3 regions of the Kitasatospora sp. NPDC057500 genome follow, and region 1 is predicted to be linked to each of the others. Evidence: riboswitches for the same ligand, from Rfam matches in the RefSeq annotation. Region 1 holds a riboswitch; each other region holds the start of a gene.
The links. A riboswitch is a leader RNA that binds a small molecule or an ion and turns the genes downstream of it on or off. The one in region 1 is predicted to bind thiamine pyrophosphate.
Positions count from the first base shown of each region.

Region 2: it holds a riboswitch for thiamine pyrophosphate, as region 1 does, so the genes downstream of both, thiO (glycine oxidase ThiO) here and ACFU74_RS27335 (purine-cytosine permease family protein) in region 1, are expected to answer to the same signal.
Region 3: it holds a riboswitch for thiamine pyrophosphate, as region 1 does, so the genes downstream of both, thiC (phosphomethylpyrimidine synthase ThiC) here and ACFU74_RS27335 (purine-cytosine permease family protein) in region 1, are expected to answer to the same signal.

Region 1 covers NZ_JBHVER010000158.1:2,243-12,691, forward strand. The annotation lists gene ACFU74_RS27320 (DUF5926 family protein) at 1-104, opposite strand, end outside; gene ACFU74_RS27325 (ATP-binding protein) at 334-894, opposite strand; gene ACFU74_RS27330 (glycerophosphodiester phosphodiesterase family protein) at 1,166-2,017, opposite strand; gene ACFU74_RS27335 (purine-cytosine permease family protein) at 2,112-3,563, opposite strand; TPP riboswitch at 3,557-3,705, opposite strand; gene ACFU74_RS27340 (S1C family serine protease) at 3,888-5,624, shown strand; tRNA gene ACFU74_RS27345 (tRNA-Ser) at 5,691-5,778, shown strand; gene ACFU74_RS27350 (peptidoglycan-binding protein) at 5,981-7,090, shown strand; gene ACFU74_RS27355 (MerR family transcriptional regulator) at 7,161-7,991, shown strand; gene ACFU74_RS27360 (FAD-binding oxidoreductase) at 8,084-9,448, shown strand; gene ACFU74_RS27365 (hypothetical protein) at 9,897-10,226, shown strand.
Region 2 covers NZ_JBHVER010000124.1:9,495-19,943, forward strand. The annotation lists gene ACFU74_RS24100 (bacterioferritin-associated ferredoxin) at 1-216, shown strand, start outside; gene bfr (bacterioferritin) at 251-730, opposite strand; gene ACFU74_RS24110 (molybdopterin-dependent oxidoreductase) at 977-1,606, shown strand; gene pknB (Stk1 family PASTA domain-containing Ser/Thr kinase) at 1,621-3,399, opposite strand; gene ACFU74_RS24120 (thiazole synthase) at 3,527-4,324, opposite strand; gene thiS (sulfur carrier protein ThiS) at 4,328-4,549, opposite strand; gene thiO (glycine oxidase ThiO) at 4,546-5,709, opposite strand; TPP riboswitch at 5,701-5,813, opposite strand; gene ACFU74_RS24135 (NAD(P)/FAD-dependent oxidoreductase) at 5,905-7,137, shown strand; gene ACFU74_RS24140 (Rv2175c family DNA-binding protein) at 7,197-7,562, shown strand; gene thiE (thiamine phosphate synthase) at 7,559-8,233, shown strand; gene ACFU74_RS24150 (polyprenyl synthetase family protein) at 8,316-9,422, opposite strand; gene metF (methylenetetrahydrofolate reductase [NAD(P)H]) at 9,611-10,449, shown strand, end outside.
Region 3 covers NZ_JBHVER010000289.1:24-7,131, forward strand. The annotation lists gene thiC (phosphomethylpyrimidine synthase ThiC) at 114-1,946, opposite strand; TPP riboswitch at 1,942-2,076, opposite strand; gene ACFU74_RS34610 (hypothetical protein) at 2,239-2,445, shown strand; gene ACFU74_RS34615 (SPFH domain-containing protein) at 2,571-4,097, shown strand; gene ACFU74_RS34620 (3-oxoacyl-ACP synthase III family protein) at 4,179-5,192, shown strand; gene ACFU74_RS34625 (glycosyltransferase family A protein) at 5,189-5,929, shown strand; gene ACFU74_RS34630 (class I adenylate-forming enzyme family protein) at 5,970-7,108, shown strand, end outside.

The DNA of each region.
Region 1 (10,449 bases):
CCGCAGGGGCAGTTGTCGCGGGCCCCGACCACGGGGATCTCGCCCGTGGCGACGGGGGTGGACTGGCTGCGCTGCGGCGCCTTCTTGGCGGCCTTCTTGCCCATGGTGCGGCTCTCCCGGGAACGGTGGTGTTGTGCTCCCGGCAGCCTACTGACGTTCCTCCGGCGCGTGGGCGTGCGCCGGGGCGGGGGGCGGGGGCGGGCCCGCCGTGCCCGCTGCCCGGGCGCGCCGCGGGTGCCCTGCCCGCCGTCCTGCCGCCGTGCCGTCCTGCCGCGCTGTTCGCCGCGCTGTTCGGTCGTCGTGGTCGGTCGCGCTGTTCGGTCGTGGTGGTCGTCAGCCGCCGGTGCGCCGGGCGTGCCGGGCGCGGGCCGGCAGGGCCGCCCACACGGTCACCTCGCCGGGGGCGTCGCGCACGCCCCAGTCGCTGGCGAGCTGGTCCACGATGCTCAGCCCGCGGCCGCCGTGCGAGGTCAGCGAGGGGCTGGACGGCGACGGCCGGGTCTGCGCCCCGCCGTCCGTGACCTCCAGGGTGAGCACGCCGTCGGCGTGCATCTGCCAGCGGACCAGGACGCCGCCGGCGTCCTCGCCGGCCTCGCCCGGCGCGGTGACCGGCCCGCCGGTCCGGGACCGCCCGCCGACCAGCAGCGGTCCGACGACCTCGGCGCGGGCGCCCCGGCCGAGTGCGGGCAGTGGCCCGAGCGGACGGGCGTAACGACAAGCGTTGCTCAATAGTTCGGAAAGGATCAGAACAGCATCATCAATGACCGGTTCCGGTATCTCGCGGTCTCCCAGATCTCGACGCAGTCGGCGCCGTGCGACCCCGACACTCGCTGGGCCGTGCGGCACTGCCATGGTCGATGAAGTCGGCACTTCACGCGCCACCATCAACGCCACCCCCGGACCTCCTTCAGCGTATGCCGAGGGATGGATGCCCCTTGGCAATACGTCGGAAACGACCGCGCGGCGATCCCGCGCGGACATTTCAGGCCCGTCCACCGTCGGTGCGCGACAGGTGATTCGGTGCTCACCCTCCGTCGTGAAACTGTATGAATTGCGACAGAAATCGTTGCCGAAAGGTTTGAGTCCCTACCAAGGTGGTCAACGGCTGGTGGTGGTTGAACGGTTCACCACAGCGGTACCACGAATCACGCCATTACCACCGGGCTCAGCGGCCGAGCTGGGCCAGGACCTCGGCCGGGCGGTTGGTGATGATCGCCGACACCCCGAGCTCCAGGCAGAGCTCGACGTCGGCCGGCTCGTCCACGGTCCACACGTGCACCTGGTGGCCCAGCTCGCGCAGCCTGGTCACCAGCCCCGGCCGGGCCCGCACCAGTTCGATGCCGGGACCGGCGATCCGCGCCCCGCCCGGCAGCGGCGCGCCCGGGCGCAGCCGTCCGCGCAGCACCAGGCCGCGCTCGAACAGGAACACCCGGGGGTACTGCGGCGCGGCGGCGGCCACCCGGGCCAGCGCGACGGAGGAGAAGCTCATGATCCGGGCGTTGACGCCGTGGCCCCCGGCGGCCGCCGCACCTCCGCCGGCGCCGCTCCCGCCGCCGATCCCGAACCGCTCCAGCACCCGCAGCAGCTCGGACTCCACCCGGCCGCGGAAGCGCACCGGGTGCTTGGTCTCGATCGCGAGGTCCACCGGGCGCCCGCAGTCCACGACCAGCTCCAGCAGGCTCTCCAGCCGCAGCACCCCGCGCAGCTCCGGGTCCTCGCTCGGCCGGCCGGTCTTCCAGGCCCCGAAGTCGTGCGCCTCCAGCTCCGCCAGCGTCATCGCGGAGACCGTGCCCCGGCCGTCCGAGACCCGCCCGATCCGCCGGTCGTGCACGCAGACCAGCTGCCCGTCGGCGGTCACCCGCACATCGCACTCCAGGGCGTCCGCCCCCTCGGCGAGCGCCCGGCGGTAGGCGGCGAGGGTGTGCTCGGGCAGGGCGAACGAGGAACCGCGGTGGGCGATCACCTGGACGGGCGGCGCGGTGCGGGCCGTCGCGGGCGAGACATCGGGGCTGGTCACGCCCTACACGATAGGACGCGGACATGACGCGGAGGCGAAGACGGCCCCAACCCGAGGGGCCGTCTTCGCCTCCGCGTCCGGGGCCGGGCGGGCGTCAGCGCGCGGCGGCGGCCCGGTCCCGGGTGAGCGGGGTGAGCGCCCAGGTGGCCAGGGCCGGCACCAGGAAGCCGAACAGCGAGGCCGAGGTCCACTCCTGCGGGGTGAAGTGCACCGCCTCCTGCGCGGAGGTCCAGAGGTCCGTCCACCAGCCGGCCACCGCGGTCGGCGCGATCAGCTGGTAGGTGGCGAAGCCCAGCGCCCACGGCAGCAGCATCAGCCAGCGGGACGGCGCGTCGGCGGAGAGGTTCCAGCCGCGCCGCCCGGCACCGAGGAAGTAGTCGACCGCGAGCACCGCGAACATCGGCACGAAGACCGAGCCGATCAGGCCCAGGAAGGCGTAGTAGGACTCGGTGAACTCGGTGATCTGCAGCGCGAGCACGGTGATCAGCGCACCGGTGCCGCCCGTCAGCACCCGGCGGTCGACCTTCGGCAGCAGGTTGTGGATCGACATCGCGGTCGAGTAGACGTTGGCGAAGGACTGGTCGGTCTCGCGCAGCACCAGCACCAGCAGGAACAGCCAGCCGGCCCAGACGCCGAGGAACGAGTCGAAGATCCGCTCCGGGTCGCCGTCCGCCTGGAGCAGCGCCATCAGCCCGAGCACGTAGCACCAGACCTGCGCGATCGTGTAGCCGGAGAAGCTGCCCCAGAACGCCGCGCGCGGGGTGCGCGAGTGCCGGGTGTAGTCGGCGGCGAGCGGCACGAAGGAGATCGACACCGCGATCATCGCGTCGGTCGCCGGCAGGAAGCCGTGCCAGTTGCCCGCGCCCGGGTCCGGGACGCCGTGCCGACCGAGCTGGACGGTGAAGTAGACCATCGCGACCGCCACTGCCGCGGCGACGAAGCGGCGCAGCACCGCGATCGCGCCGAGCGGCCAGATGGTCAGCGCGGTGGTCAGCGCACCGGCCAGCACGACGAAGACCCAGCGGTAGCCCTCGGTGCCGACCACGGTCTGCGCGCCGAGCGCGATCGTCAGCAGCTCGTAGACGCCCCAGCCGACGCACTGGACGATGTTGAGCACCGTCGGCACGTAGGACAGCCGGGTGCCGAACAGCCCGCGCAGGTTCGCCATGGCGGGCGCACCGGTCCGGGCGCCGATCAGCGCGGCCACGCCGAGCATCGCGGTGCCGACCACGGTGCCGGCCACGATCGCGGTCACGGCGGCGGCCAGCGACAGTTCGCTGCCCTTGGCGCCGAGCACGGTCGCGGCGGTGGTGAAGCCGATCAGCGAGACGCCGAGGTTCATCCAGAGCGCGAAGTGGTCGCGGAAGCGCAGCGTGCGGGGCGGCTCGGTGTCCAGCACCAGCGGTGCCTCGGTGCGGCCCGCGGGCTCCAGGACGGCGGTGGCCGCGCCGTGGGAACCGGCGGCGGTGCCCGCGGCGTCCTGCCGAGGGGGGACGCCCGGGGACGAGGGCGCGCCGGAGGACGAGGATGGCGAAGCAGGCGGCATGGCCGATTTCTCCCTACGCCGGCATTACCCGGACAGGTTCCGGCGGTCTGCGCCCCCTCGACGGCCGTCCACGGGACTCCGTGGCGTACGGTCGACCGGCGCACTCTCAGCCTGGTGGGTCCAAGCTCCCGCGTGTCAGTTCGGAGCGACAGGCTAGTCGGCGACGGGGAGAACGCCAAGGCGGGAGGGGTCGCGCACGGCGCTGCGGCGGTCGTCGGGCCCGGCTAAGGATTCTTATGAGTTCTTCAGAAGGGTCCTTACGGCAATCGAATCGGGTGTGCGAAAAACTATGGTTGTTGGTCCTGTCAGCTATGGAGGTCGTCCGTGAGCACCGAGCGCGAGGTTGGGCCCACCGGGTCGCAGGGGGAGCAGCCCTCCGGCGGCCAGGGGGCGGTGGGTTCCGCTTCTGACGGTCCGGCGCAGCAGCCTGCGGCCGACCGGCCGTCCTCCGCCCAGCCGGCCGCCGAGGCGGGCTCCGGCGGGTTCACCCCCACGCTGGCGTTCAGCAAGGTCGCCGCCCCGGAGCCGGCCGCCGCCCCGGCGCCCGCCCCGGCCGCCGAGACCGGGTACCTCGACGCCCCGCCGCCGGTCCTGCCGCCCGCCGCGCCCGCGGCCCCGGTCGCCCCGGCGGCGCCCGTCGCCGCCCCGCACGGCGGCAACCCGTACGCGACCCCGGCCCCGGGTACGCCGGTTCCCCCGGCGCTCGCCGCGCACGACCCCTTCGCCGCGCACGACCCGTTCGCCGCGCCCGGCGCCCCGCAGGGCCCGGGTGCCACCGGCCGGCACCACCACCCGTTCGGCGCCGGGCAGCCGCTCGGCGGCTGGGGCGCCCCGCACGACATCACCCCCGGCGCGCCCGGGGGCCCCGGTGGTCCCGGCGGCCCGCTCGGCTACCCGGGCGAGTACCCCGGCGCGCCGGTCCCCGGCGGCCCGCGCAAGAAGCGCGGCGGTCTGATCGCCCTGGTCACGGCCGTCGCCCTGGTGGCCGGCGTGGCCGGCGGCGCGGTCGGCGTGGCCATCGCCGACCGCGACGACAGGACCGTCAGCGCCAAGGCCGGCCGAACCTCCACCACGGTCCAGGCCAACAACTCCCAGAAGAACGAGGCCGCCCCGGGTTCGGTCGCCGGCATCGCGCAGAAGGCGCTGCCCAGCGTCGTCACCATCAAGGCCCAGGGCAACGGCGAGTCCGGCACCGGCACCGGCTTCGTCTTCGACACCGAGGGCCACATCCTCACCAACAACCACGTGGTCGCGCCCGCCGCCTCCAGCGGCGGCAAACTGACCGTCAAGTTCGCCGACGGGTCCTCCTACCCGGCCTCCGTGCTGGGCCGCGCCGAGGGCTACGACGTCGCCGTCATCAGGCTCGACAACCCGCCCAAGGACAAGCTGACGCCGCTGCCGCTGGCCGACTCCGACAAGGTGAACGTCGGCGACTCCACCATCGCCATCGGCGCGCCGTACGGCCTGGAGTCCACCGTCACCACCGGCATCATCAGCGCCAAGGACCGCCCGGTCGCCTCCGGCGACGAGACCGGCGCGCAGTCCTCGTACATGAACGCCCTGCAGACCGACGCCTCCATCAACCCCGGCAACTCCGGCGGCCCGCTGCTCGACTCCGGCGGCGGCGTGATCGGCATCAACTCGGCGATCCAGTCCAACGCCTCCAGCAACGGCCGGGCCGGCTCCATCGGCCTCGGCTTCGCGATCCCGATCAACCAGGCCAAGTGGGTCGCCGACACCCTGATCAAGACCGGCAAGCCGGTCTACGCCAAGCTCGACGTCCTGCGCAACGACGACTACAAGGGCGACGGCGCGCAGATCCAGACCCGCGACATCCAGGGCCAGCCGGCCGTCACCCCCGGCGGCGCCGCCGACAAGGCCGGCCTCAAGCCCGGCGACGTCATCACCAAGCTCGGCGGCAGCCCGATCGAGAACGGCCCGGCCCTGGTCAGCAAGATCTGGACGCACAAGCCCGGCGAGACCGTCGACGTCGAGTACACCCGCAACGGCCAGACCGCCACCACCAAGGTCACCCTCAGCGAGCGCGTCGGAGACAACTGACCCCCACCCCGCCCCGGAAACCCGGTGCACCGAACCCCGCCGGACCCGTTAGGCTGACCTCCGCCTGGAGAGCTGCCCGAGCGGCCTAAGGGAACAGTCTTGAAAACTGTCGTGCGGTGACCCCGTACCGTGGGTTCGAATCCCACGCTCTCCGCCGGTAGGAGAAGAACCACCTGCTCAAGGCGGGTGCCGACTGAGGTCGGCACCCGCCTTCGTGCTGTTCGGGGTGGGGTGGGGAGGGGGTCGTATTCACCTGAACGGGGGGTTTGGGGCGGGTGTGTCCGCGTGTGGGGGTGTGGGGTCCGTCTATCCGGGCGTAAGGGGCGAACTGCCCTGGGCCTGGCGAGGAGAGACGGATGGCCTGGTACCCCGGTGCGGAGAAGATGGAGCTCCAGCCCGAGTCGGACGAACAGCCGGCGATCACGCCGACGCAGGTGATCTTCCACAGTGTGGCGGCGCCGTGGACGCCGCGGCGGATGTACGAGTACTGGAGGGACTCCACCAATCTGGAGTCCCACTTCGGGGTCGGGTACGACGGCTCCGTGGGGCAGTTCATCGGTACCGAGACCCGGGCCGACGCCAACATGCACGCCAACCGCAGGGCGGACGGAACCGGTGCGGTGAGCGTGGAGACGGCCAGTGACGACCGGAGCACCGATCCGTGGACGAACGCGCAGGTCAACGCGCTCGTCGCGCTCGGGGTGTGGCTGCACCGGCGGCACGGCATTCCGCTGCGGATCTGCCCGGCGTGGGACGGGCCCGGCTTCGGGGTGCACCGGATGTTCCCCGAGTGGTCGAACGGCGGGACGGCCTGCCCGGGGGACGTCCGCGTCCGGCAGTTCCGCGAGGTCGTGATGCCCGGCATCGTCGCGGTGGCCGGCGGGGCGCCGCTGCCCCCGCCGCAGGGCGGGTCCGGGCCCGCCCGCTACCGGGTGACCGTCAACGGCCTGGAGTACGGCTACGGCGCGCACGGGCCGCAGGTCAGGGAGGTCGGCGAGGCGCTGGTCCGGCAGGGCTTCGGCCGGCACTACCGGTCCGGGCCCGACGAGGACTGGCGGGACGCCGACACCCTCAACTACCAGGACTTCCAGCACGCCCTGGGGTACTCGGGACCGGACGCCGACGGCGTGCCGGGCGAGGACTCGCTGCGCCGGCTGCTGGGCCGGCTGCCCTCGCCGCGGCGGGTCTCGCTCGCCCACGTGGTCGCGGCGGCACGCACCGACCCGGGGGCCGAGCAGGGCCACCAGACCCACGGCGGCGAGGTGCGGATCGTCGAACAGGCCCTGGCGGACGAGGGGTTCCTGGAGCAGCGCTGGGTGGACGGCTCGCTCGGCACCCGCTCCGTGCAGGCGTACGCCGCCTTCCAGCGCAGCCTCGGCTACTCCGGCGAGGACGCCAACGGCATCCCCGGCCAGCGCAGCCTCCAGGTGCTGGGGCAGCGGAGGGGGTTCGACGTGACGGACTGACGTGACGGACGGGGGTGGCGAAGCCGGTGCTTGACCGTGACACCGTGTGAGGGTCTGCACTGGAGGAACCATGTTGAACATCGGAGACTTCGCCAAGCACGGCCGGGTGTCGGTCCGGATGCTGCGCCACTACGACGCCCTCGGGCTGCTCCGGCCGGCCCGGGTCGACCCGGCCAGCGGCTACCGCTGCTACGAGGCGGCCCAACTGGCCCGGCTCAACCGGGTCATCGCCCTCAAGGACCTCGGCTTCACGCTGCACCAGGTGCGGGCCGTCCTGGACGAGGAGGTGGACACGGCCGAGCTGCGCGGGATGCTGCGGCTGCGGCGGGCCGAGCTCGCCGCGGCCATGGCCGCGGACGCCGAACGGCTGGCCCGGGTGGAGGCGAGGCTCCGGACGATCGAGAGCGAGGGGACCATGTCCACGCACGATGTCGTGGTGAAGCGGGTGCCTGCGGTGCGGGTGGCCGAGCTGACCGGGGTCGCGGCGGGCTACGAGCCGCAGGACATCGGGCCGGTGATCGGCCCGCTGTTCGACGAGCTCTGCGGCCGGCTGGCGGCGGCCGGCATCGGCCACGCCGGGCCGTCCGTCGCCCGCTACGAGGACACCGGGGACGGCGACGGCTCGGTGCTGATCCGGGTGGCCGTGCCGATCCCCGCCACGGTCGACCCGGCCGGGGAGCACGGCTTCGCGGTGGTCGACCTGCCGGCCGTCGAGGAGGCGGCGACCGTGGTGCACCGCGGCTCGATGGACGCCTCCCTGGGCGCCACCCAGGCACTGGCGCGCTTCATCGACGAGAACGGCTACCGCTCGACGGGGTACGCCCGCGAGCTCTACCTGGAGTGCCCGGAGGAGGAGGCGGACTGGGTGACGGAGTTCCAGGAGCCGGTGGTCCGCGGGTAGTCGCAGGGGCCGCCCGCGCCGGAGCGGCGTACTTGCCGGGTGGACGGGCGGCGGGCAGAGTGCGAGGGCGGGCGGCGTGAGCGGAGGCGGCGATGAGTGATCTGACGGACCGGCTGGCGGAGGGCCTCCCGCCCGGCGCCCTGGCGGTGGATCCGGACGTGACCGCCGCCTACCGGCACGACATGGCGGGCTTCTGCCCGGCCGGCACGCCCGCGGTGGTGGTCTTCCCGGAGACCGTCGAGCAGGTGCGGCACGTCATGCGGACCGCCACCGCGCTGCGCGTGCCGGTGGTCCCGCAGGGCGCCAGGACCGGGCTGTCCGGCGCGGCCAACGCCGTCGACGGCTGCATCGTGCTGTCGATGGTGAAGATGAACCGGATCCTGGAAATCGACCCGGTGAACCGGATCGCGGTGGTCGAGCCGGGCGTGGTCAACGCCGAGCTCTCCCGGGCCGCCGCCGCCTCGGGGCTCGCCTACCCGCCCGACCCGTCGAGCTGGGAGTCCTGCACGATCGGCGGCAACATCGGCACCGGCGCGGGCGGCCTGTGCTGCGTCAAGTACGGGGTGACCGGCGAGTACGTGCTCGGCCTGGACGTGGTGCTGGCCGACGGCCGGCTGCTGTCCACCGGCCGCCGGACGGCCAAGGGGGTCGCCGGCTACGACCTGACCCGGCTGCTGGTGGGCTCCGAGGGCACCCTGGGCGTGGTGGTCCGCGCGGTGCTGGCACTGCGTCCGGCGCCCGCGCCGCAGCTGGCGCTGGCGGCGGAGTTCCCGAGTGCGGCCGCGGCCGGCGCGGCGGTCTGCGAGGTGATGGCGCGCGGCTTCACCCCGTCGCTGATGGAGCTGATGGACGCGGTGAGCGTGCGCGCGGTCAACGACCTGGGGCGGATGGGGCTGCCGGAGTCCACCCGGGCGCTGCTGCTGGTCGCCTTCGACGGCCCGGACCGGGCGGCCGAGCTGGCCGCGGTCGGCGAACTGTGCCGGGCGGCCGGGGCGACCGAGGTGGTGCCCGCCGAGGACCAGGCCGAGTCCGAGCTGCTGCTGGAGGCGCGCCGTCAGGCGCTGCCCGCGCTGGACCGGCTGGGTACCACGATGATCGACGACGTGGCGGTGCCGCGCTCGCGGCTGGCCGAGATGCTGGACGGCGTCGCGGCGATCGCCGAGCGGAACGGGCTGACCATCGGGGTGGTGAGCCACGCGGGCGACGGCAACACCCATCCGATCGTCATCTTCGACGCGGCGGACGCCGAGCAGTCGGCCCGGGCGCAGCGCTCCTTCGACGAGATCATGGCGCTGGGGCTGGAGCTGGGCGGCACGATCACCGGTGAGCACGGGGTGGGGCTGCTCAAGCGCGAGTGGCTGGCGAAGGAGCTCGGACCGGTGGCGATGGACCTCCAGCGGCAGCTGAAGGCGGTCTTCGACCCGCTGGGCATCCTCAATCCCGGCAAGGCCGTCTGACCCCCGCACCGCCGCACCCCCCCCGCACCGCCGCACCGCCGCACCGCCGGCCCCCGGGCCTTCGTACAGGCCGGCGGAAAGCGCCCTGAATTGTCGACACGGTCATGCGACCGCACCGATAAGGGGGCGTGTTTTCTGCCGTCGCGCGCCCTCGTGGTGCGCCGGGTTGTCCGCACGCCCTTCCCGCGCCGTTTCGGGCGCACTGACCGTGGCCCGCCGGTTCGACTGCGCCGCAGGTGGAAGGGGGTGCGAAGGGCGCGTATTCGGTGCCGGCGGCAGTTATGCGCCGGGTGGCCGAATATCACGCTAAAGGGCGAAAAGGGGGCTGTGAGGTGGTGCTTTGTCGATTTGTTGCGGAAGTCTGTCTCCCGGCGTCGCAGCCCGCAGGTGTTCGTCTGGCCGGCGAACTCCGCGCATCCTGCATGATTACCGCTTCTTGGAGGCTCTCATGGCTCGCACCCGAACACGCAGGGCGGCCGGCCTACTGCTGGCGGCCCCGCTCGCGGCCGGTCTGCTGATCGCCGGTGCCGGCTCCGCCGCCGCCGACGACGGCGCGTTCGCCAACGACGGGTCCACCAGCGGCGTGGTGTCGAACGTCGGCACGGGCAACGTCTTCGGCTCGGTCGACGGCAACCACGTCTCCACCCAGCAGACGGCCACCGGGGCCGGGGCATCGAACCAGGCCAACACCCTCGGGGTGAAGGACAACGCGGGCAGCGTCCTGGCCAACCAGTCCAACCAGAACTACGGCATCGTCCTCGCACCGGTCTTCTCCTGAGCGCCGCCCGGGTGCCGCGGACGGCGGGGGCGCCGTCGGCGGACGACCGGGAGCGGTCAGGGCGGGTGGAACGGGCAGGACTCACACGACGGACGGCGTCGGCCGACCGGAGGACCGACCGGAGGACCGGCGAAGGACCGACCGGAAGACCGGCGAAGGACCGGCGGAGGACCGAGCGGATCGGAAGGACCGCACAGGACGCGCAGCACAACCGGGCAGCGGA
Region 2 (10,449 bases), on a different contig from region 1:
GACGGCGGTGCCAACACCCCGCGGCAGATCGCCAAGGGCTGCAAGGCCGGGACCGACTGCGGCTCCTGCGTGCGGCGGATCCAGGCGCTGCTCGGCGAGCACGGTGCCCGGCCCTGCCCGACCGCCCGGCTGGCGGCCCGGCTGGGCCTGGCCGACCCGGCGGCCGAGGACGCGTCCGCCCTCCCCGGGGCGCCGGCGCCGCTGCGCGCCGCCTGACCGGCGCGCCGGTCGGGCCCGGGGCCCGGGGCGGTCAGGACTCCGGCTGCTCGATCAGCTGGGCGATGTAGAGCGCCTCCCCGAGCTTCTCGACCAGTTCGAGCTGGGTGTCGAGGTAGTCGATGTGCGACTCCTCGTCCGCCAGGATCGACTCGAAGATGTTGGCCGAGGTCACGTCGTTCTTCGCCCGCATCACCACGATCCCGCGCTTCAGTCGGTCGATCGCCTCGACCTCGACCTGCCGGTCGGCCTCGAACATCTCCTTGACCGTCTGGCCGATCCGGACGTGGAAGAGCCGCTGGTAGTTGGGCAGCCCGTCGAGGAAGAGGATCCGGTCGGTGAGCACCTCGGCGTGCTTCATCTCGTCGAAGGACTCGTGCCGGGTGTACTTGGCGAGCTTCGTCCAGCCGAAGTTCTCCTGCATCTTGGCGTGCAGGAAGTACTGGTTGATTGCGGTCAGCTCGGCGGTGAGCTGCTCGTTGAGGAACTCGATGACCTCTGCGTCGCCCTTCATGGCGCTGCCTTCCTGCTCGCGTGCGGGATCAGGGCCGTTCACCCTCCGGCTCCGGCTCCACGCATCCTGGCACCGTGATGGGAAGAAATTCCAGTAAGTTCACACTCACTAGGACATGTGTCGGAATATCCGATTTACCCAGCGCGGGCGATGGCCCCCGCTCCGCCGTTGGCCCGTACGAGCGGGCGTGCGGTGCGGTGAAGGGGCGCGCGCCTGGCGCCACCCGCCGTCTGTCACCATGGATCCATGGGTCAGTCCGAACAAGAACCGCCGCCGCCGTCTGACCCCAGGCTCCCGCCGGGCCAGCGCGTCCAGCGCGGCTGGCCCGCCCTGCACTACGGCCCGGTGCCCCGCTTCAAGCCGCTGACCTGGGACCTCCAGGTGTTCGGCGCCACCGCCTCGGCGGAGAAGCGCAGCTGGGACTTCGAGGGCTTCAACACCCTGCCGCGCACCACCGTCCGGGCCGACCTGCACTGCGTCACCCGCTTCTCCGTCCTCGACGGCGAGTGGACCGGCGTGGCCGCCGCCACCCTGCTCGACCTGGTCCCGCCGGACACCGGGGTCACCCACGTCATGGTCTGGGCCGAGTACGGCTACAGCGCCAACCTGCGGCTGGAGGACTTCGCCGCCCCCGACACCCTCCTCGCCACCCACCGCGACGGCGCGGCGCTCACCGCCGAACACGGCTTCCCGGTCCGGCTGGTCGTCCCCCGGCTGTACGCCTGGAAGGGCCCCAAGTGGGTCCGGGCGATCGAGTACATGCGGGCCGACCGGCGCGGCTTCTGGGAGGAGCGCGGCTACCACAACCGGGCCGACCCGTGGCGCGAGCAGCGCTACTCCCACCAGGAGGAGCCCGGCGACGGCCCGCTGCGGTAGCGGGCGCCCCGGGCCTACAGGAACGGGAAGTTGACCGTCACCACGGTGCGCTGCGGGCGCCGCTCGCCCGCCGCCGGGGACTGGCCGGTCACCTTGCCGGTGCCGAACAGGTTGACCCCGCTGCTCTGCATGGCGAACCCGGCCGCCTGGAGCGCCTTCTCCGCGGCCTCCTTGGACATCCCGGTGACGTCCGGCACCGGCACCATGCCCTTGCTGACCACCAGCGCCACCGGCGTGTTCTCCGGCACCTGCTGCCCGGCCGCCGGCGAACTGCTGATCACCGCGCCCTCGGCGACGCTGTCGCTGTACGTCTCGGTCACCGTGCCGGCCGTCAGCTGCGCCCCGGTCAGCGTCGAGGAGGCCTGGGCGGACGGGCGGCCGACCACGTCGGGGACGGCGATCCGCTTGGGCCCGCGCGAGACGGTGAGGGTGACGGCGTCGCTCTTCCTGGTCCGGGTGCCGACCCCGGGGTCGGCCGCCATCACCTGGCCGACCGGGACGGACTCGCTGTACACCTCGGAGACCTTGCCGTGCATGCCGGCCGCGTCCAGGATGCGCTCCGCCTCGGTCCGGTTCTTGCCGAGCACGCCCGGCACCGTGCCGTACACCGCGCCGGAGATCGCGTACGTCGCCCCGCCGACCAGCAGGGCCACGGCGGTGACGACGGCCGTCCAGATCAGCGGCCCGCGCGGCAGCCGGCGCCCGGTGGAGCGGGGGCGCCGCCGCGCGGCGCGCACCGGGGCCGGCTCGTCGTACGGGCGCGGCTCGGTGAGCAGCTGGTCCATCACGTCCGGCGGCACGTCCAGCACGCTGGTGCGCTCGACCGGGGGCGCCGGCGGCAGCACCGGGGTGAGCACCGCGGTGGCCTCGCCGGTGGGGTGGCGCGGGCTGGGGCGGGTGGAGGCGGGCGGCTCGGCGTCCAGCTGGGCCGGGGTGAGCCCGCGGCGGACCCGCTGGAGGGCGGCGAGCAGCTCGACCGCGTCGTGCGGGCGGTGCGCGCGGTCCCGGGCGCAGGCGCCCGCCACTATGGCGTCCAGCGCGGGCGCCACGCCGGGCACGGCGGCGGACGGCGCCGGGACGTCCTCGTGTAGATGGCGGTACATCACCTGGACGGGGTTCTCGCCGGTGTGCGGACGGGAGCCGGTGAGCATCTCGTACAGCAGGATGCCGGCCGCGTAGACGTCCACCCGCTGGTCGGTCTCGGCGCCCGGGCGGATCTGCTCGGGCGCCAGGTAGGAGACGGTGCCGAGCACGGTGCCGGCGGTCGCGGTGGTGGACGTGGTGGCGCCGTCGGCGGCGTTCAGCACCCGGACCAGGCCGAAGTCGGCCACCTTGACCAGGCCGTCGTCGGTGATCAGCACGTTCTCGGGCTTGACGTCGCGGTGCACCAGCCCGGCCCGGTGGGCGGCGCCGAGGGCGGCGAGGACCGGTTCCAGGATGTCCAGGGCGGCCCGGATGGAGAGCGCGCCGCGGTCGCGCAGCAGGTCGCGCAGGGTGCCGCCGGGCACGTACTCCATGGCGAGGAAGACGTGCGCGCCGTCGGCGCTCTGGTCGAAGACGTTGACCACGTTGGGGTGGGCGAGCCGGGCGACGGCCTTGGCCTCGCGGATGAAGCGGGTGGTGAACGCGGTGTCGCCGGCCAGCGAGGGGTGCATCACCTTGAGCGCCACGATCCGGTCGAGGCGGGTGTCGGTGCCCTGGTAGACGGTGGACATCCCGCCGGCCGCGATCCGCCGCTCGACCCGGTACCGGCCGTCGAGCAGGGTACCGATCAGGGGGTCGCGCAATGCCATGTCCACCCGGCGAGTCTAGGGCGTGGCGGTTCGCCGGCCCCGGGGGACACCGCCCCCGGGGCCGCTCTGTGCCCGGTTTGTGACACCGGGAGGACGGTCGGACGAGCTGTCCGGCCCGCCCCCGGAGCTAGAAGGCCGGATGCTCGCGGGTGTCCAGGTCGGCGCGGCCGGCCATGGCGGAGGAGGCCTCGGCGTGGAAGCGGCGCGGGATCCGGCCGGCCCGGTGGGCGAGCCGGCCGGCCTCGGCGGCGTGCCGCATCGCGTCGGCCATCAGCACCGGGTCCTGGGCGCGGGTGACGGCGGAGGCCAGCATCACCGCGGCGCAGCCCAGCTCCATCGCCAGCGCGACGTCCGAGGCGGTGCCGGCGCCGGCGTCCAGGATCACCGGGACGCCCGCGCCCTCCACGATCAGCTGGAAGTTGTGCGGGTTGCGGATGCCGAGGCCGGATCCGATCGGCGAGCCCAGCGGCATGATCGCCGCGCAGCCGACGTCCTCCAGCTTGCGGGCCAGCACCGGGTCGTCGTTGGTGTAGGGCAGCACCGTGAAGCCGTCGTCGACCAGCGTCTCGGCGGCGTCCAGCAGCTCGATCGGGTCGGGCAGCAGGGTCCGCTCGTCGGCGATCACCTCCAGCTTCACCCAGTCGGTGCCGAGCGCTTCGCGGGCCAGCCGGGCGGTGAGCACGGCCTCGCCGGCGGTGAAGCAGCCGGCGGTGTTGGGCAGCACCCGGATGCCGTTGCGGGTCAGCACGTCGAGCACCGAGCCCTGGGTGGCGGTGTTCACCCGGCGCATCGCCACCGTGGTCAGCTCGGTGCCGGACACCCGGAGCGCCTGCTCCAGGACCTCCAGGCTGGGGGCGCCGCCGGTGCCCATGATCAGCCGGGAGGAGAAGGACGTCCCGGCGATGGTGAGAAGGTCGTCGGCCATCGGTCAGCCTCCCTGGACGGCGGTGAGGATCTCGATCCGGTCGCCCGCCGACAGCGGCGTGCGCGGCCACTCGGCGCGCGGCACCACGGCCTCGTTCAGGGCGGCGGCGACGCCGGAGTGCGCTTGGCTGAGGGTGGCGACCACCTCGGCCAGGGTGGTCGAGGCGGGTACCTCGCGGGGCTCGCCGTTGACGCTCAGGGGGATGTCGCTGGTGCGGGGGCTCATGCCGGGACCTTCGTGAATCGGGTGGGGGAGAACGGGCGGGCGAGCTCCGGCAGGTCGCCGGTGGCCAGGTACTCGGCCACCAGGTCGCCGGTGACGGGGGTCAGCAGCACGCCGTTGCGGTAGTGGCCGGTGGCGGCGACCAGGCCGGGCAGCGCGGTCGGGCCGAGCAGCGGCGCGTTGTCCGGCGAGCCGGGGCGCAGCCCGGCGCCGGTCTCCACCAGCGGCAGCTCGGTGATGCCGGGGACCAGCTCGTGCGCGTCGCGCAGCAGCTCGTACACCCCGCCGGCGGTCACGGTGGTGTCGTAGCCCTGCTCCTCGGTGGTCGCGCCGACCACCAGCTCGCCGTTCTCGCGCGGCACCAGGTAGAGGTGGCCGCCGCGGACGACGGCGCGCACGTTGCGGGAGAGGAACGGCCGGTACGCCTCGGGCACCCGCAGCCGCAGCACCTGGCCCTTGACCGGGCGGATCGCCGGCAGCACGTCCGGGGGCAGGCCGGGCAGCAGGTGACTGCGCGCTCCGGCGGCGAGCACCACCTGGTCGGCGGTGGCGGTCTCCTCGGTGGCCAGCCGGACGCCGGTCGCCCGGTCGTGCTCGACCAGCAGCTCGGTGGCCTCGGTGCGGTGCACCACCACGCCGGCCCGTTCGCACGCGTGCAGCAGGGCCTCGGCCAGCCGGCGGCCGTCCACCTGGTGGTCGTCGGTGACGTGCAGGCCGCCGCGCACGCCGGGGGCGAGCATCGGCTCCAGCCGGCGGGCCTCGCGGCCGGTGAGCCACTGGGAGTCCAGGCCGAGCCGCTGGTGGAAGGCGTGCAGCTCGCGCAGTTCGGCGCGGTCGTCGGAGTCGAGGGCGACGGCGACGGTGCCGCACTGCCGGTAGCCGGTGCCGTGGCCGCCGCTCGCCTCGGTGAGTTCGGCGGCGAAGGCGGCGTACCGCTCGTTGGAGGCCATCCCGAGGCGCAGCAGCGGCTCCTCGCCGTACTGGAGTTCGGTGACCGGGGCGAGCATGCCCGCTGCGACGTCGGCGGCGCCGTGGCCCGGCCAGGCATCGATCAGGAGGACGCGCAGTCCGCGCTGGGCCGCCCGCCAGGCGACGACGAGTCCGATGATCCCACCGCCGATGACCAGCACCTCGGCGTGGGCGCCCCGTACCAGGCGTGTCAAGACTGTTCTCCCTTCGCCGGAATGACCCGGATCAGGTTCGGACGGTCGCAGGCCGTGCCAGCCCGCCTCTCAGCCCGGTCCGCCGGGCTCCCGCGATGGTGCCCCCACCTTAACTCCGGGGGGTGCGCCCCCTGAAGGCGCCTGCTGAGGGCCTAGGACCAGGGGACCGGGACCGGGCTCAGTACAGTGACGGGCGTGGCTGAGCTGAGCGGAACGGGACAGACGGATCGGGTGGTCGTGGTCGGCGCCGGGCTGGCCGGGGCGCAGTGCGCCGCGGTGCTGCGGCGCGACGGCTGGCAGGGGCGGATCACGCTGGTCGGCGAGGAGCCGCACGCGCCGTACGACCGGCCGCCGCTCTCCAAGGACGTCCTGCTCGGCAAGACCGACAACCCCGCCCTCGACCTCGACTTCGACCGGCTCGGCGTCGAACTGCTGACCGGCCGCCGCGCCACCGGCCTCACCCCCGGCGGCACCGGCGGCACGGCCGGCGTGCTGCACACCGACGCCGGGGACGAGCCGTACGACGCGCTGGTGATCGCCACCGGCGCCGAGCCGCGCGTCCTGCCCGGCGCCGAGCGCGCCCACCTGCTGCACACCCTGGACGACGCGCTCGCGCTGCGCGCGCTGCTGCGCCCCGGCCTGCGCCTGGTGCTGGTCGGCGCGGGCTGGATCGGCGCCGAGGTGGCCACCGCCGCCCGGGCGGCCGGCTGCGAGGTGACCGTCGTCGAGGCCGGCCCGGCGCCCGTCCCCGGGGCGCTGCCCGCCGAGGTCGGCCGGGCGATGGCCGCCTGGTACGCCGAGGCCGGCGTGGAACTGCGCTGCGGCACCGGCGTCACCGCCGTCGAACCGGGCGCGGTGCTGCTCGCCGACGGCTCGCACCTGCCCGCCGACGAGGTCGTGGTCGGCGTCGGCGCCCGCCCGGCGACCGGCTGGCTGGCCGGCACCGGGGTCGCCCTGGACGCCGTCGGCGCCGTCCTGGTCGACGAGCGGCTGCGCACCACCGTGCCCGGCGTCCTCGCCGCCGGCGACTGCGTCAGCTACCCCTCGGCGCGCTCCGCCACCCGGCTGACCGTCCAGCACTGGGACCACGCCCTGCAGTCCGGCGAGGCGGCGGCCGCCACCCTGCTCGGCACCGACGCGCCGCCGTACGACCCGGTGCAGTACTTCTGGTCCGAGCAGTTCGGGCGGATGGTGCAGTACGCCGGGCGGCACGGCGCGGGCGACGAGCTGCTGTGGCGCGGCTCGCCGGGCGGCGCCGGCTGGTCGGTGCTCTGGCTGCGCGACGGAGCGCTGCGCGCGCTGCTCGCGGTGGACCGGCCGCGCGACCTGACCCAGGGCCGGCGGCTGATCGAGCGCGGCGCCGTGCTCGACCCGGCCCGCGCCGCCGACCCGGAGGTCCCGCTGAAGTCGGCGCTCGCTGCCCGGTAGCGGCGGGCGGCGGCCCCGGTTGGTGCGCGGCGGGCCGCCGAGGTGGCAGTCTGGTGCTTGTGAGTGAGATCGAAGCCAAGATTGAAGCCCTGGTCCCCGCGTGGCTGTACCTCCCCGACATCTCCGAGAAGTGGGGTTTGGTGGTCACCGAGGTCCGCAACATGGTCAAGAAGGGTGACCTGATCGCCGTCCGCCGCGGTCCCAACAAGTCGCTCCAGGTCCCGGCGGCGTTCATCGACGAGACCGGCCCGGTGAAGCACCTGATCGGCACGCTGACGGTGCTGCGCGACAGCGGGTTCAGCGACGAGGAGATCCTCGAGTGGATGTTCAGCGAGGACCCGTCGCTGCCCGGCACCCCCGTCCAGGCGCTCTGGGAGAACCGGGCCACCGAGGTCAAGCGCCGCGCCCAGGCGATGGCGCTGTGACCGACCTGGCCGCGACCGGCCCGGCCGTGACCGACCGCCGGGCCCGGCTCGCCGACGCGCGGCTGTACCTGTGCACCGACGCCCGGCGCGAGCGCGGCGACCTCGCCGAGTTCCTGGACGCCGCGCTGGCCGGCGGCGTGGACATCGTCCAGCTCCGCGACAAGGGCCTGGAGGCCAGGCAGGCGCTGGCGGCACTGGAGGTCTTCGCGGACGCCTGCCGCCGGCACGGCAAGCTGCTCGCGGTCAACGACCGCGCCGACGTCGCCCACGCGGCCGGCCCGGACGTGCTGCACCTCGGGCAGGACGACCTGCCGGTGCCCGCCGCCCGGGCGATCATCGGCGAGGACGTGCTGATCGGGCGCTCCTGCCACGCCGAGTCCGAGGTGGACGCGGCCGCCGCCGAACCCGGTGTCGACTACTTCTGCACCGGTCCGGTCTGGCCGACCCCGACCAAGCCGGGCCGCCACGCACCGGGCCTCGGCCTGGTCGAGTACGCGGCGAAGCTCGGGACCGAGCGGCCGTGGTTCGCCATCGGCGGCATCGACCTCGGCAACCTGGACGAGGTGCTGGCCGCCGGCGCCCGCCGGGTCGTGGTCGTCCGGGCCATCACCGCCGCGGACGACCCGGGGGCCGCGGCCGCCGGGTTCGCCCGCCGACTGCGCGCGCTCTGAGCGACCGGGGCCGCCGCCGTCCGTCCCGCCCCGTGTCCCGCGGGGGCGGGCCGGCCCTCGCGGACGTCAGTTCTTGCGGACGTCAGTACTTGCGGACGGTGGCGGCCTCGGCCAGCGCCAGCAGTGTCTCGCGGGCCCGCGGGTCCGCCAGCGGGGCGGCCTCCAGCGCGGTCAGCGACTGCCGCAGCAGCTCCTCGATCCGCTGCTCCACCCGCTCCGGCGCGCCGCTGCGGGCCACCAGCCCGCGCAGTCCGGCGACCTCCTCGGGAGTCAGGTCCGGCGCGCCCAGCCGCTCGTCCAGGTGCCGCGCCTCGGCGGTCGGCAGGCCCCGCATGGCGTGCGCGACCAGCAGCGTCCGCTTGCCCTCGCGCAGGTCGTCGCCGGCCGGCTTGCCGGTGACCGCCGGGTCGCCGAACACGCCGAGCAGGTCGTCCCGCAGCTGGAACGCCTCGCCCAGCGGCAGGCCGAACGCCCCGTAGGCCTCCACCAGCCGGGGCGGGGCGCCCGCCAGCAGCGCTCCGACCTGGAGCGGGCGCTCGATCGTGTACTTGGCCGACTTGTAGTGCAGGACGGTCTGGGCCCGCTCCAGAGCGCCCTGGTCGGTGGAGTCCCCGGCGACCGGCTCCAGCACGTCCAGGTACTGGCCGACCATGACCTCGGTGCGCATCAGGTCGAACATCGGCTTGGCGGCCAGCACCGCCGCCGGGTCGAGGCCGGAGTTCAGGAACAGCTCGTCGCACCAGATCAGCAGCAGGTCGCCGAGCAGCACCGCCGCCGAGGCGCCGTACTGCTCGCGGTCGCCGCGCCAGCCGCGCTCGCGGTGCATCGCCTCGAAACGGCGGTGCACGGAGGGCAGGCCCCGGCGGGTGTCGCTGCGGTCCATGAGGTCGTCGTGCACCAGCGCGCTGGCCTGGAGCAGCTCCAGGGCGGCCGCCGCCCTGGTGATCCCCTCGCCGCTCGCCGCGCCGCCGGCGCCGCGCCAGCCCCAGTAGCAGAACGCCGGACGGAGGCGCTTGCCGCCGTCGAGCAGGAAGTCGCGCAGCGCCTCGGTGACGGGCTCCAGTTGCGGGGAGACCTTGCCGAGCAGGGCCGACTGGCCGTCCATGAAGCCGGCGAGTGCGGCGTTGACGCGCTCGCGCACGTCCTCCACGTCAATCGGATTGGCCGGCCGGTGGCTGGACGAGGTCACGATGGGGCTCCGGAGGTAGCTGGGGTGCAGCGCAAGCGTATCCGGGGTGGAGGGGAACAGCCGTACGCACGGGTTCCGGCCGGTCGCGCCGTCCGGCGTTCGCCCCGAGTCCACCGCTCGTCCATCCGGCGTCTCAGGAATTGGGACCAAGTTGTCCGCGCCCTTGCGCCGACGGCTAACCTGCCATCATGGCACTCGGTATCGCTTCGACCAGACCGGACCGCGCGCAGACGGTCCGCGAGCTCCTGGCCGCCGGAAAGCGGTCCTTCTCCTTCGAGTTCATGCCGCCGCGCACCGAGGCCGGTGAGCAGAAGCTCTGGGACGCCATCCGGCGGCTGGAACCGCTCGACCCCAACTTCGTCTGCATGACGTACGGCGCCGGTGGCTCCTCGCGGGAGCGCACGGTGAACATGGTCGGGCGGATCGCCACCGAGACCACGCTCACCCCGGTCGCCCACCTAACCGCCGTCGACCACTCGGTCGCGGAGCTGCGCAACATCATCGGCCAGTACGCCGACCAGGGCGTGCGCAACGTCCTCGCGGTGCGCGGCGACCCGCCCGGCGACCCGATGGGCGAGTGGGTCAGCCACCCGCAGGGCGTCACCTACGCGTACGAACTGGTGGAGCTGATCAAGGGGATCGGCGACTTCTGCGTCGGCGTGGCGGCCTCGCCCAACATGCACCCGCGCTCGACCAACTGGGACGACGACATCCGGCACTTCGTGGCGAAGGTCCGCGCCGGTGCCGACTACGCCATCACCCAGATGTTCTTCGAGGTCGACGACTACCTGCGGCTGCGCGACCGGGTGGTGGCCGCCGGCTGCGAGACGCCGATCATCCCGGAGATCATGCCGGTCACCAACGCCAAGCAGCTGGAGCGGTTCCCGCAGCTGAGCGGCTCGGCCTTCCCGCCGGACCTGGAGGCCAGGCTGCGCGCGGTGGTCGACGACCCGGCGGCGCTGCGGGCGGTCGGCATGGAGCACGCCACCGCGATGTCCGAGCGGCTGCTGGCGGAGGGCGTCCCCGG
Region 3 (7,108 bases), on a different contig from region 1:
TTTACATCCTACCCCCAAAACTCAAAAATTTATTCTTGTGGCGCTCGGCCCCCCCCGCCCCGCGGCCCCCCCCCCCCGCCCGCCCGGGGGGCCGCCGCTCCGGGACGCGAACGTCAGTCGGCCAGGGGCAGGTAGACCTTGTTGCCCTGGGCCTTGAACTCCTCGGACATGGCCTGCATGCCGGCCAGGGCCTCGGCGTCGTAGCCGGAGGCGACGGCGGTGGCGCCGTCGCCGTGCTCGTCGCGGATCTTCTGGGAGATCTTCATCGAGCAGAACTTCGGGCCGCACATCGAACAGAAGTGGGCGGTCTTGGCGGGTTCGGCGGGGAGGGTCTCGTCGTGGAACTCGCGGGCCGTCTCCGGGTCGAGGGCCAGGTTGAACTGGTCCTCCCAGCGGAACTCGAAGCGGGCGTCGGAGAGGGCGTCGTCCCAGGCCTGGGCGCCGGGGTGGCCCTTGGCGAGGTCGGCGGCGTGGGCGGCGATCTTGTAGGTGATGACGCCGGTCTTCACGTCGTCGCGGTTGGGCAGGCCCAGGTGCTCCTTGGGCGTGACGTAGCAGAGCATCGCGGTGCCCCACCAGGCGATCATCGCGGCGCCGATGCCCGAGGTGATGTGGTCGTAGCCGGGCGCGACGTCGGTGGTGAGCGGGCCCAGGGTGTAGAAGGGGGCCTCGTCGCAGATCTCCTTCTGGAGATCCATGTTCTCCTTGATCTTGTGCATCGGGACGTGGCCCGGGCCCTCGATCATCACCTGGACGTCCTTGGCGCGGGCGATCCGGCCCAGTTCGCCCAGTGTCTGAAGCTCGGCGAACTGCGCCTCGTCGTTGGCGTCGGCGATCGAGCCGGGGCGCAGGCCGTCACCGAGGGAGAAGGTGACGTCGTAGCTCGCGAGGATGTCGCAGAGCTCCTCGAAGTTGGTGTAGAGGAAGTTCTCCCGGTGGTGCGCCAGGCACCAGGCGGCCATGATCGAACCGCCGCGCGAGACGATGCCGGTCTTGCGGCGGGCGGTCAGCGGCACGTAGCGCAGCAGCACGCCGGCGTGCACCGTCATGTAGTCGACGCCCTGCTCGCACTGCTCGATGATCGTGTCGCGGTAGACGTCCCAGCTCAGCTCCTCGGCCTTGCCGTCGACCTTCTCCAGCGCCTGGTAGAGCGGCACGGTGCCGATCGGCACGGGGGAGTTGCGCAGGATCCACTCGCGGGTGGTGTGGATGTTGCGGCCGGTGGAGAGGTCCATGACGGTGTCGGCGCCCCAGCGGGTGGCCCAGGTCATCTTCTCCACCTCCTCCTCGATCGAGGAGGTGACGGCGGAGTTGCCGATGTTGGCGTTGATCTTCACCAGGAAGTTGGTGCCGATGATCGCCGGCTCGACCTCGGGGTGGTTCACGTTGACCGGGATGACGGCCCGGCCGCGGGCGACCTCCTCGCGGACGAACTCCGGCTCCAGGCCCTCGCGCAGGGCGACGAACTCCATCTCGGGGGTCACGATGCCGCGCTTGGCGTAGCCGAGCTGGGTGACGGCGGCGCCGTCGCGGCCGCGCAGCGGGCGGCGCGGGCGGCCGGGGAAGACGGCGTCCAGGTTGCGCAGGTCGCCGCCGCGCGGCGCGGTGTGCCGGATGCCGTCGTCCTCGGGGCGCGCCTCGCGGCCGTCGTACTCCTCGACGTCGCCGCGCAGGCGGATCCAGGCGTCGCGCAGGGCGGGCAGGCCGCGCCGCACGTCCGGCTCGTAGTCCGGGTCGGTGTACGGCCCGGAGGTGTCGTACAGCGGGACGGTCCTGCCGTTGGTGAGCACGACCTCGCGGTACGGCACGCGCAGGTCGGGGCGGGACCCCTGGCGGTGGGCCTTGCGCCAGGCCGGGGTGGGGTAGCCGGTGCCCGCGCTGGTGACGGCGGTCCCGTTGCCGGACTGCGGGCGGGCAGACTGCGGCTGTGCCTCAAAGGTGGTCATCGGACCTCAAACTCCCTACGCCGGCATTACCCGGTCAGGTTCCTGCGGTCGACGCAGCCTCCGGTCCGTCCGTCGACGTCCCGTTCAGCGCCCTCTCAGCCCGGTGCTCCGAGCTCCCGCGTCCGCAGGCGGTGTTGCCCGCGCATGACGTCCAACACCGTAGCGAGCCGATCGCCGGAGGTCCAGAGGGGGTCCTGGAGGGGGAACGCCGAGGTCCGGACGGTGAACGGGGGACGGGAGGCCTCCTCTGCGGGCAGACTGGCCCCGTAGTCGACGAGTCGAGGAGGCCGGCGTGGTCGGGAGCACGGGGCGGGTCACCGGGGCGGTTGGCGCGGGGCTGGTCGGCGAGGTGATGGTGCACGTTCCGGAGCGCCGGGGCACCGAGGCGTTCCTCGCCTACCTGGCCGTGCCGGGCGAGCGGCTGACGGTCGGGACGCCGGTGGTGGTGATCGAGTACCAGCCGCCGAGGACGGTGTACGTGGCGCCGATCGGCCCGTGACGCCCCGATGACCTTCCGGTGACGACCTTGTGACGGACCGTCATGTCACTTCCCTTTCCCCCGGATCGGCCCGGGCGGACAATCCGAATCGGCGCATCTCCAGCGCCGGAAGGGGGAGTTGAACCATGGGCTACATCGTCGCCGGGGCGGTCGCCGCGGCACTGGTCGTCGGGATCACGCTCTTCAAACTCATGTGGCGGGTGGCGGAGCCGAACGAGGCGCTGATCATCTCCGGTTCCCGGCACCGCACCGAGGGGGTCGGCGACGGTCTGGGATTCCGGATCGTCACCGGGCGCGGCACCCTCGTCACCCCCGGCCTGCAAGGGGTCCGGCGGCTCTCGCTGGACCTCAACGAGGCCGAGCTGAACGTCGAGTGCGTCACCACGCAGGGCATCCCGGTGCGGGTGAAGGGCGTGGTGATCTTCAAGGTCGGCGACGACGAGGTGTCGATCGCCAACGCCGCCCGCCGCTTCCTGGACCAGCAGAAGCTGATCAGCCAGCGCGTCCACAACGTCTTCGCCGGCCACCTGCGCTCGATCGTCGGCGGGCTCACCGTCGAGGACATGATCCGCGACCGCGAACGGCTCACCGGCGAGACCAGGGCCGCCTCCGGGCTGGAGATGGAGAAGCTCGGGCTGATCATCGACACCCTGCAGATCCAGGAGATCATCGACCCGACCGGCTACATCAAGAACCTCGCCATCCCGCACGCCGCCGCCGTCCAGCGGGACGCCCGGATCGCCCAGGCCGAGGCGGACCGGCTGGCCACCGAGGCCGAGCAGGAGGCCGCCGCCCGCAAGGCCGAGGCGACCCGCAACAGCGAGATCCAGCAGTCCTCGTACCAGGCCGAGATGGACACCGCCACCGCCCGCGCCCGGCAGGCCGGGCCGCTCGCGGACGCCGCCGCCCGGCAGGAGGTGGTGGTCCAGGAGACCCGGGTCGCCGAACTGGAGGCCCGGCGCAAGGAGCAGCAGCTCCAGATCGACGTGCGCAAGCCCGCCGACGCCCGCGCGTACGACACCCGCACCAGCGCCGAGGCCGCCCGCGACGCCCGGATCTCCGCCGCGCAGGCGCAGGCCCGGGAGACCGAGCTGGCGGCGGCGGCCGAGGCGAGCCGGGTGCGGGTCGCGGCCGAGGCGGACGCCGAGGCCACCCGGCTGCGCGGTCTGGCACAGGCCGAGGCGACCACGGCGACCGGGCAGGCGGAGGCGTCCGCGGCCGAGGCGCGCGGTCTGGCGGACGCCTCGGCCGCCCGGGCGATCGGGCTGGCCAGGGCCGAGGGCATCAAGGCGCGGGCCACCGCCCTGTCCGAGAACCAGGACGCGGTGGTCGCCCAGGAGTTGGCCGAGCAGTGGCCGCAGATCGTGCGGGCCGCCGCGGAGTCCTTCGGCAACGTCGAGCACATGGTGCTGCTCAACGGGGCCGACGGCATGGGCGAGTTGTTCGCCAAGGCGCTCGCGATGGGCGGCACCGGGCTCGGACTGGCCCGCCGGCTGCTGTCCACGGTCGGCCCGGACGGCGCCGCCCCGGCGGCCGCGGTCCCGGCACCGACGGCGGTGGAGACGGTCCCGCTGGACGCGGTACCGGCGGACGCCGTGCCGGTCGACGCCCTGCCCGCGAACTTCGCCGGCCCGGCCTCCGAGCAGGGCTGACCCGCTCTGGGTAGCCCGGCTGCGGCCGCCTGAGTACCCGTACTCAGGCGGCCGCGGCCGGGCGCACCGGACGATGGGCACATGCATCCAGCAGCCACCGCACGGATCGGCATCACCGCCGTCGGCTCCCAGCTCCCCGACCGTCGGCTGACCTCCCGGCAGCTCCAGGACGAGATTACCGCCGGCGGCCGACTGCGCCTGCCGGAGCGGACCTTCGAGAAGGCCACCGGCATCGTCACCCGGCACTTCGCCGCCGACGACGAGTACGCCTCCACGCTGGCCGTGGCCGCCGCCAGGCGCGCCCTGGACGCCCGCGGCCTGCACCCGCTCGACATCGACCTGCTGCTCTTCGCCTCCGCCACCCGGGACGTCGCCGAGCCCGCGACCGCCCATCTGGTGCAGGACGAACTCGGCTCCCGTGCCCACGCGTTCGACGTCAGCAACGCCTGCAACAGCTTCCTCAACGGGATCGACCTGGCCCGCGCGATGATCCTGGCCGGCCGGGCCCGGCGTGCCCTGGTGGTCACCGGCGAGACGCCCAGCCGGGCGATGCGCCGCGACCCGAGCGGCGCGGAGCAGTTCCGCGAGGGCTTCGCCGGCTACACCTTCGGCGACGCGGGCGCCGCCGTGGTCGTCGAGGCCGTACGGCGCGGCGGCATCCTCGACGTGGAGACCGAGACCGCCTCCGAGCACTGGCGGACCGGCGGCATCCCGGGCGGCGGATCGCGCCACCCGCGCGGCGACGAGTACAGCTACTTCCGGGGCGGCGGCACGGAGTTGCGCGAGGTCTTCGAGAAGACCGGCCGGCACGTCCTGACCCGGGTGGCGGCCCGCACCGGCTTCGGCTGGGACGACTACGCCCGGGTGCTGGTGCACCAGGTGACCGTCCCCTACCTGGAGCGGTTCGTCGAGGTCACCGGGGTCCCGGAGGAGAAGCTGGTGGTCACCGTGCCGGAGGTGGGCAATGTCGCCAGTGCCACGATAGGACTCCAACTCGATCGAATACACGGGGCGTTGGCGCCCGGTGACAAGGTGCTGATGGTCGGCCTCGGCGGCGGCGTCAGCCTGATGACGATGGTCTGGGAGGCGTCTTGACCGGGCTCTGGGTGATCGTCCCCGCCTACCAGGAGGAGGCCAGGATCACCGGCACCCTGAACGCCCTCGCCGCCCAGCGGGACCGGGGCTTCACCCTGCTGGTCGCCGACAACGGCTCCACCGACGGCACCGTGGACGCGGTCCGCGCCTTCGCCGCCCGGGCGCCGTTCCCGGTCGAGGTGCTGGTCGAACCGGAGAAGGGCGTCGGTTCCGCGGTCGACACCGCCTTCCGGCACGCCATCGCGCACGGCGCCGCCCTGCTCGCCCGCACCGACGCCGACTGCCTGCCCGAACCCGGCTGGACCGCCGCCGCCCGGGCCGCGCTGCTCGACGGCGGCGGGCTGGTCTGCGGCCGGGTCACCGCCCGCCGCGACGAGCACGGGCCCGCCGGGCGCGCCGTCTTCCTGACGCTGGTCGCGCTCGGCGCGTTCTTCGGCCGGATCCGGCCCGCGCACCGGCGCCGGCACGGCTACCTCACCCCGTACCGGATGCACGCGGGCAACAACATGGCGATCACCGCCGAGCTGTACCAGGCGGTCGGCGGCATGCCGCGCCGCCCCTCGCCGACCGACCGGATGTTCATCAACCGGATCCGCCGGCACACCACCGCCATCGTCCACCGCCGCGACATGGTGGTGCAGAACTCCACCCGGCGGATCCGCGCCTACGGGGTGGTGGGCACCGCCCGCTGGTACCTGGAGCGCGGCGCCGGCCCCCGCGCCGTCGACGTCCGCTGACCCCCCGCCGCCGACCCCCGCCGAATCCCGAGGACCGCTCGTGCTCGACCGGCTCGCCCACGCCCTGCGCACCGACCACCCCGAACGCCCCGCCGTCCTGCGCCACACCCGGCTCGGCAGCACCCGGGTGCGGATCCGCCGCGGCGAACTCGCCGCCCTCGCCGACAACTACGCCGTCGCCCTGCGCGCCCGCGGCCTGCGCGACGGCGACACCCTCGGGGTCGCCGTCCGCCCCGGCCCGCGCGCCCTCGCCGTCCTGCTCGCCGCGCACCGGCTCGGCCTGCGCGCCGCCGTCCTCGACCCGACCGCGGGCCCCGACGTGCTGGCGGCCCGGCTCGCCCTGGCCCGGCCCGACCTGGTGCTCGCCGACGCCGCCGCCCAGGCGGTGGCCGGCTGGGCCGGACCGCTCGCCCGCCGCGCCGACCTCGCGCTGCCGCCGCTCGGCACCCTCGGCCCGGTCGCCACCCTCGGACGGCGGCTGCCCGGCTGCGCCCCCCGGCTGCGGACCAACCCCTTCGGCGCCTCGGTGCCGAGCGTCCCCGGACGGGACGCCCCGGGACGCGACGCCGACGCCGTCATCGTCTTCACCTCCGGCACCACCGCCCGCCCGCGCGCCGTCGTGCACTCCCGCAGCGGCCTGGCCGCCGGACTGGACACCGTCACCGCGCTGGTCGGCCCCCGGCCCGGCACGGTGGTGCTCGGCGGCACCTTCTTCGTGCTGGTCCCCGCACTCACCGTCGGCGCCGCCGTGGCGCTGCCGGCCCGCGAACCCGCCGCCCTGGCCCGCCAGCTCGACCGGCTCGCCCCGGCCCACACCTACCTCACCCCGCCGCAGCTGCGCGCCGCGCTCGGCGCCGGGGCCCGGTTCACCGGCCGGGTCTGGACCGGTTCGGCGCCCGCCGACGCGGCGCTGCTGCGCCGGGTCAAGCAGGCCGGGGCCGAGCAGGCCTGGAGCGTCTACGCGCTCACCGAGCTGTTCCCGGCGGCGGCCGTCGAGGAGGCCGAGAAGAGCGCCTTCGACGGACCCGGCGACCTGGTCGGCGCCCCGCTGCCGGGCGTGCGCACCGACCTCGGCGAGGACGGCGAACTGCTGCTCACCGGCCCCGGCGCCCGGCACCGCTACCTCGGCGAGGAACCCGGGCCCTGGGTGCGCACCGGCGACCGCGCCGCACTCGACCC